3 regions of the Streptomyces sp. NBC_00271 genome follow, and region 1 is predicted to be linked to each of the others. Evidence: riboswitches for the same ligand, from Rfam matches in the RefSeq annotation. Region 1 holds a riboswitch; each other region holds the start of a gene.
The links. A riboswitch is a leader RNA that binds a small molecule or an ion and turns the genes downstream of it on or off. The one in region 1 is predicted to bind cyclic di-AMP.

Region 2: it holds a riboswitch for cyclic di-AMP, as region 1 does, so the genes downstream of both, OG798_RS23800 (LysM peptidoglycan-binding domain-containing protein) here and OG798_RS31125 (LysM peptidoglycan-binding domain-containing protein) in region 1, are expected to answer to the same signal.
Region 3: it holds a riboswitch for cyclic di-AMP, as region 1 does, so the genes downstream of both, OG798_RS37975 (M23 family metallopeptidase) here and OG798_RS31125 (LysM peptidoglycan-binding domain-containing protein) in region 1, are expected to answer to the same signal.

What each region holds. Positions count from the first base shown of each region.
Region 1 covers NZ_CP108070.1:6,842,918-6,846,184, reverse strand. The annotation lists partial or broken gene OG798_RS31135 (CocE/NonD family hydrolase) at 112-1,113, shown strand; gene OG798_RS31130 (hypothetical protein) at 1,386-1,646, shown strand; cyclic di-AMP (ydaO/yuaA leader) riboswitch at 1,919-2,079, shown strand; gene OG798_RS31125 (LysM peptidoglycan-binding domain-containing protein) at 2,084-2,782, shown strand; partial or broken gene OG798_RS31120 (HAD family hydrolase) at 2,929-3,267, opposite strand, start outside.
Region 2 covers NZ_CP108070.1:5,188,208-5,191,474, reverse strand. The annotation lists gene OG798_RS23805 (LysM peptidoglycan-binding domain-containing protein) at 144-1,085, shown strand; cyclic di-AMP (ydaO/yuaA leader) riboswitch at 1,269-1,432, shown strand; gene OG798_RS23800 (LysM peptidoglycan-binding domain-containing protein) at 1,437-2,147, shown strand; gene eno (phosphopyruvate hydratase) at 2,485-3,267, shown strand, end outside.
Region 3 covers NZ_CP108070.1:8,382,015-8,385,281, forward strand. The annotation lists gene OG798_RS37965 (M16 family metallopeptidase) at 1-247, shown strand, start outside; gene OG798_RS37970 (M16 family metallopeptidase) at 244-1,632, shown strand; cyclic di-AMP (ydaO/yuaA leader) riboswitch at 1,879-2,039, shown strand; gene OG798_RS37975 (M23 family metallopeptidase) at 2,052-2,816, shown strand; gene OG798_RS37980 (GntR family transcriptional regulator) at 3,029-3,267, shown strand, end outside.

The sequences.
Region 1 (3,267 bases):
CCCGCCACCTGATGTCCCCCGAGCGGCAGACAGTCCCGCACCTGGGCGGTACGGGATCACGGGCGGTATGTTCCCGATCGGTCGATATGACCGGATGTGACCGTGATGAGCATGCACATCCGTACGCCCTTCTCCCACGAGACGACTCACGAGGATCTGTGGATCCCGCTCCCGGACGGCATCCGCCTGCACGCGCGCGTGTGGCGCCCGCTGACCGACGCGCCCGTCCCCGCGCTCCTCGAATATCTCCCGGACCGGCTCACCGACCGGACCGCGCCACGCGACTGGCAGCTCCACCCCTGGTACGCGGGCCACGGCTACGCGTCCGTCCGGGTGGATGCCCGCGGTCACGGCAACTCGGAGGGCGTGCCGACGGACCCGTATGGGGAGGGCGAGTGTGGCGCGCCATGTGGGTGAAGCGCCTGGAGACGGTGGAGCCGTTCATCCATACGTGGCTGTAGGTGGCTGTACGTGGCTGTCCCACCCGACCCGGGACGCGTACTGGCGCCACGCCAGTGTGTGCGAGGACGGGGGATCGCGAGGATGGGGATACGGAGGGACCCGGACCGAGGCCTGCCGCCGGGCCCGGCGATCGGCTTCCTCCAGGAGACGCCGGGGTGGTGGGACTACTGGCTCAGGCCGGCCGATCGCGTCGGGGTCAAGGGCCGGGTCAGGCCCGGACCCGGACCCTGACGCGATCGGCCATCCCGACCTCGGTGTGATCAACAGTCCGACCCCGGCGTGAGCAACCGTGACGTCATGGCCGCGGCACCCCCCGGCGACGACGTACCCGTCCCTCCCCGGCCGCTGGGTGGGCGACACCGCCTGACCCTCCCCCTCCGCGACCCCGATCGCGTACGCGCTGCGGGGCGCACCGTGCTGGTGCGCTCCCCTCAGCACACGGGCGTGGACGCGGGCCGTTTCCGCCCCGTCGGGAACGACGCGGGCCTGCCGCCGAACCAGCGGGAGGAGGGCGCGAGGTCGGCCCGCTTCGAGTTCGAGGTCCCGGGGGGACCTGGACCCCGGGGCGCCCCAGGGTCCGCCTCCGCCGACGTCGCTGCCGACGGTTCCTCGACGCTGGTGACCCGGGGTGCTCTGAACCTGTCAGCGCGCTAGGGCCCCGACCAGGCGGTCTCCTGGAAACCGGGCTCTACGGAGGACGTGTCTTCCCTCGAACTTCCGGTGCGAGCAAGGGAGTCGGACCCGGGCGCGTACACCATCGACGAGCCGAACCCGCTCTCCGCCCGTACCTCTCGACGACGTCGATCCGTCTGCACCGCCCGGAGCCGCCCTGGGACGCCCGGGTCGAGACACGCTCCGAACTCAGCTGCGACGCCCGGGAGTTCGTCACCTCGAACGAGCTGATCCGCAAGGACGGCAACGAGGTGGTCTTCCATCGGACGTGGGAGCGAAGAATCCCCCGGGCCGAGGCGGTGACGAGGACCAACAGGGCTTACGCGGGGCAGGAGTTCGGGCCCCACCCGGACCTGATGCGCCACGAACTCCCCGAATATTGGGCCTACGGCCTCTACTTCAACCCCAACGCCGGCCGGCTCCCCGACGACGACCTCGACACGGACCTGTCCGCGGGGGAGGTCCGCCCGGCTCCGCCCGCGGACTCACCGGCCTGGACACTCGAGGCGTGATGTCCGATTTGCCGCCAGTGCCGCTTTATTTCTGCTTGGTCGCGTGAATTGGGTCACTCCCATACAGGGTGGGCTCTTTATCCCGTCTTGACGACTCCCCCTTTGCATAAGGCAAGTTGAGTGTCACGTTCCGGATTAATCGGGCATTTTCTCCCTCGTATTGCCCAGGTGAAAGCGATCTACACCGGGAAATGAGGGCTTGTTCCGGACATGTGCTCTCGCATACGTTCACGTCAATCCGGACGGACCGCCCAATCCTGCCGCCGACCGGAACATCCCAGCCACCCACACACACGCACGGCAGGAGCGGGGGACCCAGGTAAGCCGCCGATCCGGACACCGGAACGGCTAGGGGTGAAGTCGCACACACCGTGCGGCCGGGCAGCTCCCGCCCGAACCCGACAGCTCACTTCGCAGGCGCCGGAGAGGAATTCGCCATGTCCGCACGAGGCAAGCACCGCAGCTTCAAGATCCACGGCATGCTCACTCGGGGCATCCTCGCCGCGGGAATGGGCGGAGTCACACTCGCCCTTCCGCTCGTGAGCGCGGCCTGCGCGCAGGCCGCCACGGCCACCACCACTGATGTCCAGCTCATCACGTACAAGGTGGTCGCGGGCGACACCCTGGCCAAGATCGCGCAGAAGTACCCCAAGAGCGGCGGCGCGGCGAAGCTGTACGCCGCCAACCGCGCGGTCATAGGCCCCAACCCGACGACGCTCCGTCCGGGCCTCACCCTGACCGTGGGCACCAAAACCGTCCAAATCCCCGCCAAGAAGACCCCGGCTAAGACGGCGCCCACCACGTCGAAGACGTACGCGAACAACCTCGACGGATGGATCAAGCACTCGCTGGACATCATGGCCCGCAACAAGATTCCCGGCACCTACAACGGCATCCACCGCAACGTCATGCGCGAGTCCTCCGGAAACCCCCTGGCCATCAACAACTGGGACTCCAACGCCAAGGCCGGCATCCCCTCCAAGGGCCTGCTCCAGGTCATCGACCCCACGTTCAAGGCCTACCACGTGCCGGGCACGTCGATGAACCCCTACGACCCGGTCGCGAACATCACGGCGGCCTGCAACTACGCGGCGCACAAGTACGGCTCGATCGACAACGTCAACGGGGCCTACTGACAGGACTGGTGGGGCTGGTTGGGCCGGTAGGGCTGGTACGACTGCCGGGGCTGATGCGGCTGATACGGCTGATGAGGTCGGAGAGACTCGGAGAGCTGCCGGGACCCACCGGGCTCTCCGGACTCCCGGAACCGATCCGACCGGCACGGGAACAGCCGCTCCAGCACCACCGCGATCCCGTCGTCCTCGTTCGACAACGTCACCTCGTCGGCCACCGCCTTCAGCTCCGGATGGGCGTTGGCCATGGCGACCCCCCGGGCGGCCCAGTCGAACATGGGGATGTCGTTGGGCATGTCGCCGAAGGCGATGGTGGCGGCGGGGGTGAGACCGAGGTGGGCGGCGGCGAGCGCCAGACCGGTTGCCTTGGTCACGCCGCATGGCTGGAGTTCGACGGTCCCGGGCCCCGACATGGTGACGGTGGCCAGCGAGCCCACCACACCCCGGGCCGCCGACGCCAACTCGTCGTCGGACAGCGACGGGTGACG
Region 2 (3,267 bases), 1.7 Mb from region 1:
TCGGGTGCGGATACGTTCACTCGTCAACGCGACTCACACGTCGCGTAGTCACCTGCTGTCACGTGAAAGGCTTCCGCATGCTCTCCGGGAACGGCCGCCATCGTCGCCCCCGTCAGGCCCCAGCCCTCATCGTCGCGGCAGGAGTGACCGGATCCGCCATCGCGATCCCGTTGCTCGGTGCCACCAGCGCGAGCGCGGCCGACGGCACCACGTGGGACCGGGTCGCCGAGTGCGAGAGCGCCGGCCAGTGGAGTGCCGACAGCGGCAACGGGTATTACGGCGGGCTCCAGATCAGCCAGGCGGACTGGGAGAAGTACGGCGGTCTCGCCTACGCGTCGAGCGCCGACGAGGCCAGCCGCTCGCAGCAGATAGCCATCGCCGAGAAGCTCCTCGACGACCGGGGCCTCAGCGCCTGGCCGACCTGCGGACCGCTCTCCGGGCTGAGCAAGCACTCGGGCGACATCCTGGTCGACACGGGCGTGGCGAACGACTCGTCCAGTACATCGGACTCATCTGGTTCATCCGATTCGTCCACTTCGTCCGCGACTTCGACTCCGTCCGGCTCTTCCGGCTCTTCCGGCTCTTCCGGCTCGTCCGGCTCGAAGTCCGATTCGTCTTCGTCCGGTTCGTCCTCGAAGGCGACCGAGAACACGACGAAGGCCGACGCCGGCGGTGACACCCAGGGGGCGGACGGCTCCGACACGGAAACGACGAAGAGCGACGACTCGGGCAACTCCGGCCAGGGCGGCGACTCTTCCGGTACGTCCGAGAACGCGACGACCGGTGCGGGGCGCCACCGTGGCGGCACCGCGGACGAGAACACCACCGACAGCGCCGTGGACGGCCGTAGCGACGACTCCTCCGGGCGGCACGCCTCGCGAGGCGCCGGCGCCTCCCGCGAGGCCGTCGACGGCTCCTACGTCGTGCGCGCCGGAGACAATCTCTGGACCATCGCGGACGCCCTTGACCTCGAAGGCGGATGGGCCGAGCTGTACGACGCGAACAAGAAGACGGTCGGCGTCGACCCGAACCTCATCCTTCCCGGTCAGAGCCTTGCAGTTGGTGCTGAATCGGGCGAAAAGTAGGGGCAGTTCGCGTCATGGTTCGCTGTGTAATGTCCGGTTTGGCGCGAGTGAGAGATGGATCTCAAAGGCCCTGATCGTCTTTGGAATTCAGCCGATCGCCTGCTTACGGTCGTCACCGCTCGCCACAGCGGGCCCCGATGGTCGTCAACGCCGAATCCTGCCAACGGCCGTACGGGAACAGTCGACGCGTCAGCGCCGTAGGCAGGAGCGGGGGACCCAAGGTATGCGCCGCGCCCGGTAGTTGACCGGGAGCGGCTTGGGGTGAAGCCGAGCGCTCAGAGCGCACGGCCGGGCACTCACCCGCCCGAACCCGACAGCTCACCTCGCAGGCGTCGGTGAGGGGATCTCTCCATGCTGTTTTCCAGCAAGGGCAAGCACCGCCGTCCGTCCAAGGCCACGCGTGTCGCCACGCTCGCCGGCGTCACCGGTGTCGCCATCGCCGCTCCGCTGATGGCGGCCGGCAACGCCTCCGCCGCCACCGCCTCCCAGTGGGACGCCGTCGCCCAGTGCGAGTCCGGCGGGAACTGGTCCATCAACACCGGCAACGGCTACTACGGCGGTCTGCAGTTCTCGGCCTCCACCTGGGCCGCGTACGGCGGCACCGCGTACGCCGCGACCGCCAACCAGGCCTCCAAGTCCCAGCAGATCACCGTCGGCGAGAAGGTCCTCGCCGCGCAGGGCAAGGGCGCCTGGCCGACCTGTGGCACGGGCCTGTCGAGCGCCGCGTACACCGGCGGTGCGAGCGCCCCGTCGACCTCGTCCTCCTCGAACAGCTCCTCGTCGAACAGCTCGCCGAGCACCAGCACCACCACCCGCTCGACGGACACCGCGGCCTCCCGTTCGGCGTCGCGCCCGGCCGCCGAGAAGACCGTCTCCACCCCGACCGGCAAGAAGGTCAAGAAGGGCGACGGCGAGTACAAGGTCGTCAAGGGTGACAGCCTCAGCTCGATCGCCGAGAAGAAGCAGGTCAAGGGCGGCTGGCAGCAGCTGTTCAAGCTGAACAAGGACATCGTCGAGGACGCCGACTTCATCTACCCGGGTCAGCGCCTGCACCTCAGCTGATGATCGGCAGCTTCACCTCGGCTGAATGACAGGTCCCGCATAAAAGGGGTCTCCACACTGGAGACCCCGGTGAGGGTCACCCCCGTCCCCACGGGCTCCCCGCTCCGGTGCGTGTTCCCCCGTACGCGCCGGAGCGGGGTCTTTCGTCTCCAGCACTTCGCGCCGAGCATTTCGTACCCGGATTTCCGTACCCGTTTTTGTTCCGTTCTGGAACAATGTGTACGTTCAGTTCTGCCCAAGGGGTGGGCGACCGGCTGGCCGATCCCCCCGGGGCGGTTAGGCTCATGTCGCGAAGCCATCACAGGCTCCGCGTACCCGCGTCACATCCCAGAAGGAGATGCTCGTGCCGTCCATCGACGTCGTCGTAGCCCGGGAAATCCTGGACTCCCGAGGCAACCCCACGGTCGAGGTCGAGGTCGGCCTCGACGACGGCAGCACGGGTCGTGCCGCCGTTCCGTCCGGCGCGTCCACCGGCGCCTTCGAGGCCATCGAGCTCCGTGACGGTGACCCCAACCGTTACGGCGGCAAGGGTGTCGAGAAGGCCGTCCTCGCCGTCATCGAGCAGATCGGCCCGGAGCTCGTCGGTTACGACGCCACCGAGCAGCGCCTGATCGACCAGGCGATGTTCGACCTGGACGCCACCGACAACAAGGGCTCGCTCGGCGCCAACGCCATCCTCGGCGTCTCGCTCGCCGTCGCGCACGCCGCCTCCGAGGCGTCCGACCTCCCCCTCTTCCGCTACCTGGGCGGCCCGAACGCGCACCTGCTGCCCGTTCCGATGATGAACATCCTGAACGGCGGCTCGCACGCCGACTCCAACGTGGACATCCAGGAGTTCATGATCGCCCCGATCGGCGCGGAGTCCTTCTCCGAGGCCCTGCGCTGGGGTGCCGAGGTCTACCACACCCTCAAGAAGGTGCTGAAGACCAAGGGCCTGTCCACCGGCCTCGGCGACGAGGGCGGCTTCGCCCCGAACCTGGAGTCGAACCGCGCCGCGCTCGACCTCATCCTCGAGGCCATCAAGCAGGCCGGTTACATCCCCGGCGAGCAGATCGCGCTCGCGCTCGACGTCGCCGCGTCCGAGTTCTACAAGGACGGCAAGTACGAGTTCGAGGGCAAG
Region 3 (3,267 bases), 1.5 Mb from region 1:
GTTGGAGCGCGAGTGGCTGGACCGGCTCGGCACGGTCGCGGGCCGCGCCGACGAACTGTGCCGGTACGCCGTCCTGTTCGGCGACCCGCAGCTCGCCCTGACGGCCGTACAGCGCGTCCTGGACATCACGGCCGAGGAGGTCCAGGAGGTCGCGAAGGCCCGCCTGCGCCCCGACAACCGCGCGGTGCTCGTGTACGAGCCGGTCGCTGCCGGCACCACCGAAGAGGACGAGGAGGCGGCGAAGTGACCGAGCTCGCCACCATGGACTTCCACCCGCAGCCCCAGGCGGGTCAGCCCAAGCCCTGGGCCTTCCCGGCGCCCGAGCGCGGCACGCTGGACAACGGCCTGACCGTGCTGCGCTGCCACCGCCCCGGCCAGCAGGTCGTCGCCGTCGAGGTGTTGCTCGCCGCGCCGCTCGAGGCCGAGCCCGCGGGCCTCGACGGCGTCGCCACGATCATGGCGCGCGCCTTCTCCGAGGGCACCGACAAGCTCTCCGCCGAGGAGTTCGCCGCCGAGCTGGAGCGCTGCGGCGCCACCCTCGACGCGCACGCCGACCACCCCGGCGTGCGGCTGTCGCTCGAAGTGCCCGTCTCGCGCCTGCCCAAGGCGCTCGGGCTGCTCGCCGACGCCCTGAGGGCACCGGCGTTCGCGGACAGCGAGGTCGAGCGGCTGGTGCGCAACCGGCTCGACGAGATCCCGCACGAGACGGCCAACCCGGCCCGGCGGGCCGCCAAGGAGCTCTCCAAGGAGCTGTTCCCGGCGACCTCGCGCATGTCGCGCCCGCGCCAGGGCACCGAGGAGACCGTCCAGAAGATCGACTCGGCGGCCGTACGCGCCTTCTTCGACAAGCACGTACGTCCCGCCACGTCCACCGCTGTGATCGTCGGCGACCTGACCGGCGTCGACCTCGACGCGCTGCTCGCCGAGACGCTCGGCGACTGGACCGGTTCGTCCGCCGAGCCGCGCCCCGTGCCGTCGGTGGCCGCCGACGACACCGGCCGTGTGATCATCGTGGACCGCCCCGGCGCGGTCCAGACGCAGCTGCTCATCGGCCGCGTCGGCGCCGACCGGCACGACCGTGTGTGGCCCGCCCAGGTGCTCGGCACGTACTGCCTCGGTGGCACCCTCACCTCGCGCCTGGACCGCGTCCTGCGCGAGGAAAAGGGCTACACCTACGGTGTGCGGGCGTTCGGCCAGGTCCTGCGCGCCGCGCCGGACGGAACCGGTATCGCGATGCTCGCCATCAGCGGCTCCGTGGACACCCCGAACACCGGCCCGGCGCTCGACGACCTCTGGAAGGTGCTGCGCACCCTCGCCGCCGAGGGCCTGACGGACGCCGAGCGCGACATCGCCGTACAGAACCTGGTGGGGGTGGCGCCCCTCAAGTTCGAGACCGCGGCGGCCGTCGCGGGCACGCTCGCGGACCAGGTCGAGCAGTACCTGCCGGACGACTACCAGGCGACGCTGTACCAGCAGCTCGCCGCGACCGGCACCGTGGAGGCCACCGCGGCCGCCGTGAGCGCCTTCCCGGTGGACCGTCTGGTGACCGTCCTCGTCGGCGACGCCGCGCAGATCCAGGAGCCCGTCAAGGCCCTCGGAATCGGTGAAGTGACCGTCGTTCCGGCGGAGTAGAGGTTCAACGGAGCGTGACTCCGTAGGGCCCGGGTGACTGAAGAGTCGCCCGGGCCCCTTTTTGATCGGATTTCCGCTCGGGTCTTCGCGCGGACTTCATCCCCAAGATGTCCGTATTGGTAGGGAGGTTGCCCGTCTGCCCTGTGGCATGCACTACAAAAGCCGTGATCCGTTTGTTGATTGAAAGACGCCCCGTCTAGCGTCGGTGCGGCTGTTCGTCAGGCAGTGCGCCGCGCCCGCGGCACCGGACAGTCATCGCCGAGTCCCCGTACGGCGCGAGCCAGGGGAGCCGGGGACCCACACGTAGTCCCTGGGGTGAATCGGACGCCCTCCCTGGAGGGAGTCCGTAGGAGACCTTCCTGCTCCGAACCCGTCAGCTAACCCGGTAGGCGAGAGGGAAGGAAAGGATCAGCCCCTACATGGCGTTCACCTGTGGCCCCGGGAAACACCGCCGTCCGAGCCGCGTGAAGCGCTCCACCACGAACGCCGTCGGCGTCGCCGCGCTCACCACCACCGGTGTCATCGGAACCCTGGCCGCTCCGGCACTCGCCGCGGACGCCTCCGTCGAGCAGACCGGGCTGACCCAGGCCGTCACCCTCGGTGACAGCGTCGCCGCCCAGATCGACGCGCAGGCCGCCGCCCAGCAGCGCGCCGCCGACGAGGCCGCCGCGCGCAAGAAGGCCGAAGAAGCCGCGCGCAAGAAGGCCGCCGAGGAGGCGAAGAAGGAGCGCGAGGCCAAGGAGCGTGCCGCCCGCGCCGCCGAGCGCAAGCGCCTCAACACCTTCGTCCTGCCGATCACCGGCTCGTACATCTCCACCGGCTACAAGACCGGCGGCAGCCTCTGGTCCTCCGGCAGTCACACGGGCGTCGACTTCCACGCCGCCTCCGGCACCTCGGTCCACGCGGTCGGCTCCGGCACGGTCGTCACGGCCGGCTGGGGTGGCGCGTACGGCAACCAGATCGTCCTGAAGATGCACGACGGCACCTACACGATGTACGGCCACCTGTCGTCCATCGGCGTCTCCGTGGGGCAGACGGTCACCCCGGGCCAGCAGATCGGCCTCTCCGGCGCCACCGGGAACACCACCGGGCCGCACCTCCACTTCGAGGCCCGTACGACGGCGGAGTACGGCTCCGACATGGACCCGGTCGCCTACCTCCGCTCGCACGGCGTGAACGTCTGACGCTCGCACACCCCGAACGCCTGACGACCGGCGTCAACACTTCCGAAGCCCCGGCTCCCCTCAGCCGGGGCTTCGTCGTTTCGAACGGCTGTCTGTCCAAAAAATATCCATGGATTCCGGCCCGCCATCGGAAATTCCAGTTCTCTGCAATAGAGTCGCTGAACAAGCGTCAATCGACCGCGTTTCGCGGGGATTAAGGCGGAGGTCCGGTCATGCGCATTCCCGCGCACTCGGTATGCACGGCGATCCGTGACGACATCGTCGCGGGTGTCTACGAGCGCGGCAGCCGGCTCACCGAGGAACTGCTCGCGCGACGCTACGGCGTCTCGCGGGTCCCCGTGCGCGAGGCCTTGCGCACGCTGGAGGCCGAGGGCTTCGTCGTCACCCGTCGGCACGCGGGCGCGTGCGTCGCGGAGCCCACCGAGCAGGAGGCCGCGGACCTGCTCGAGAT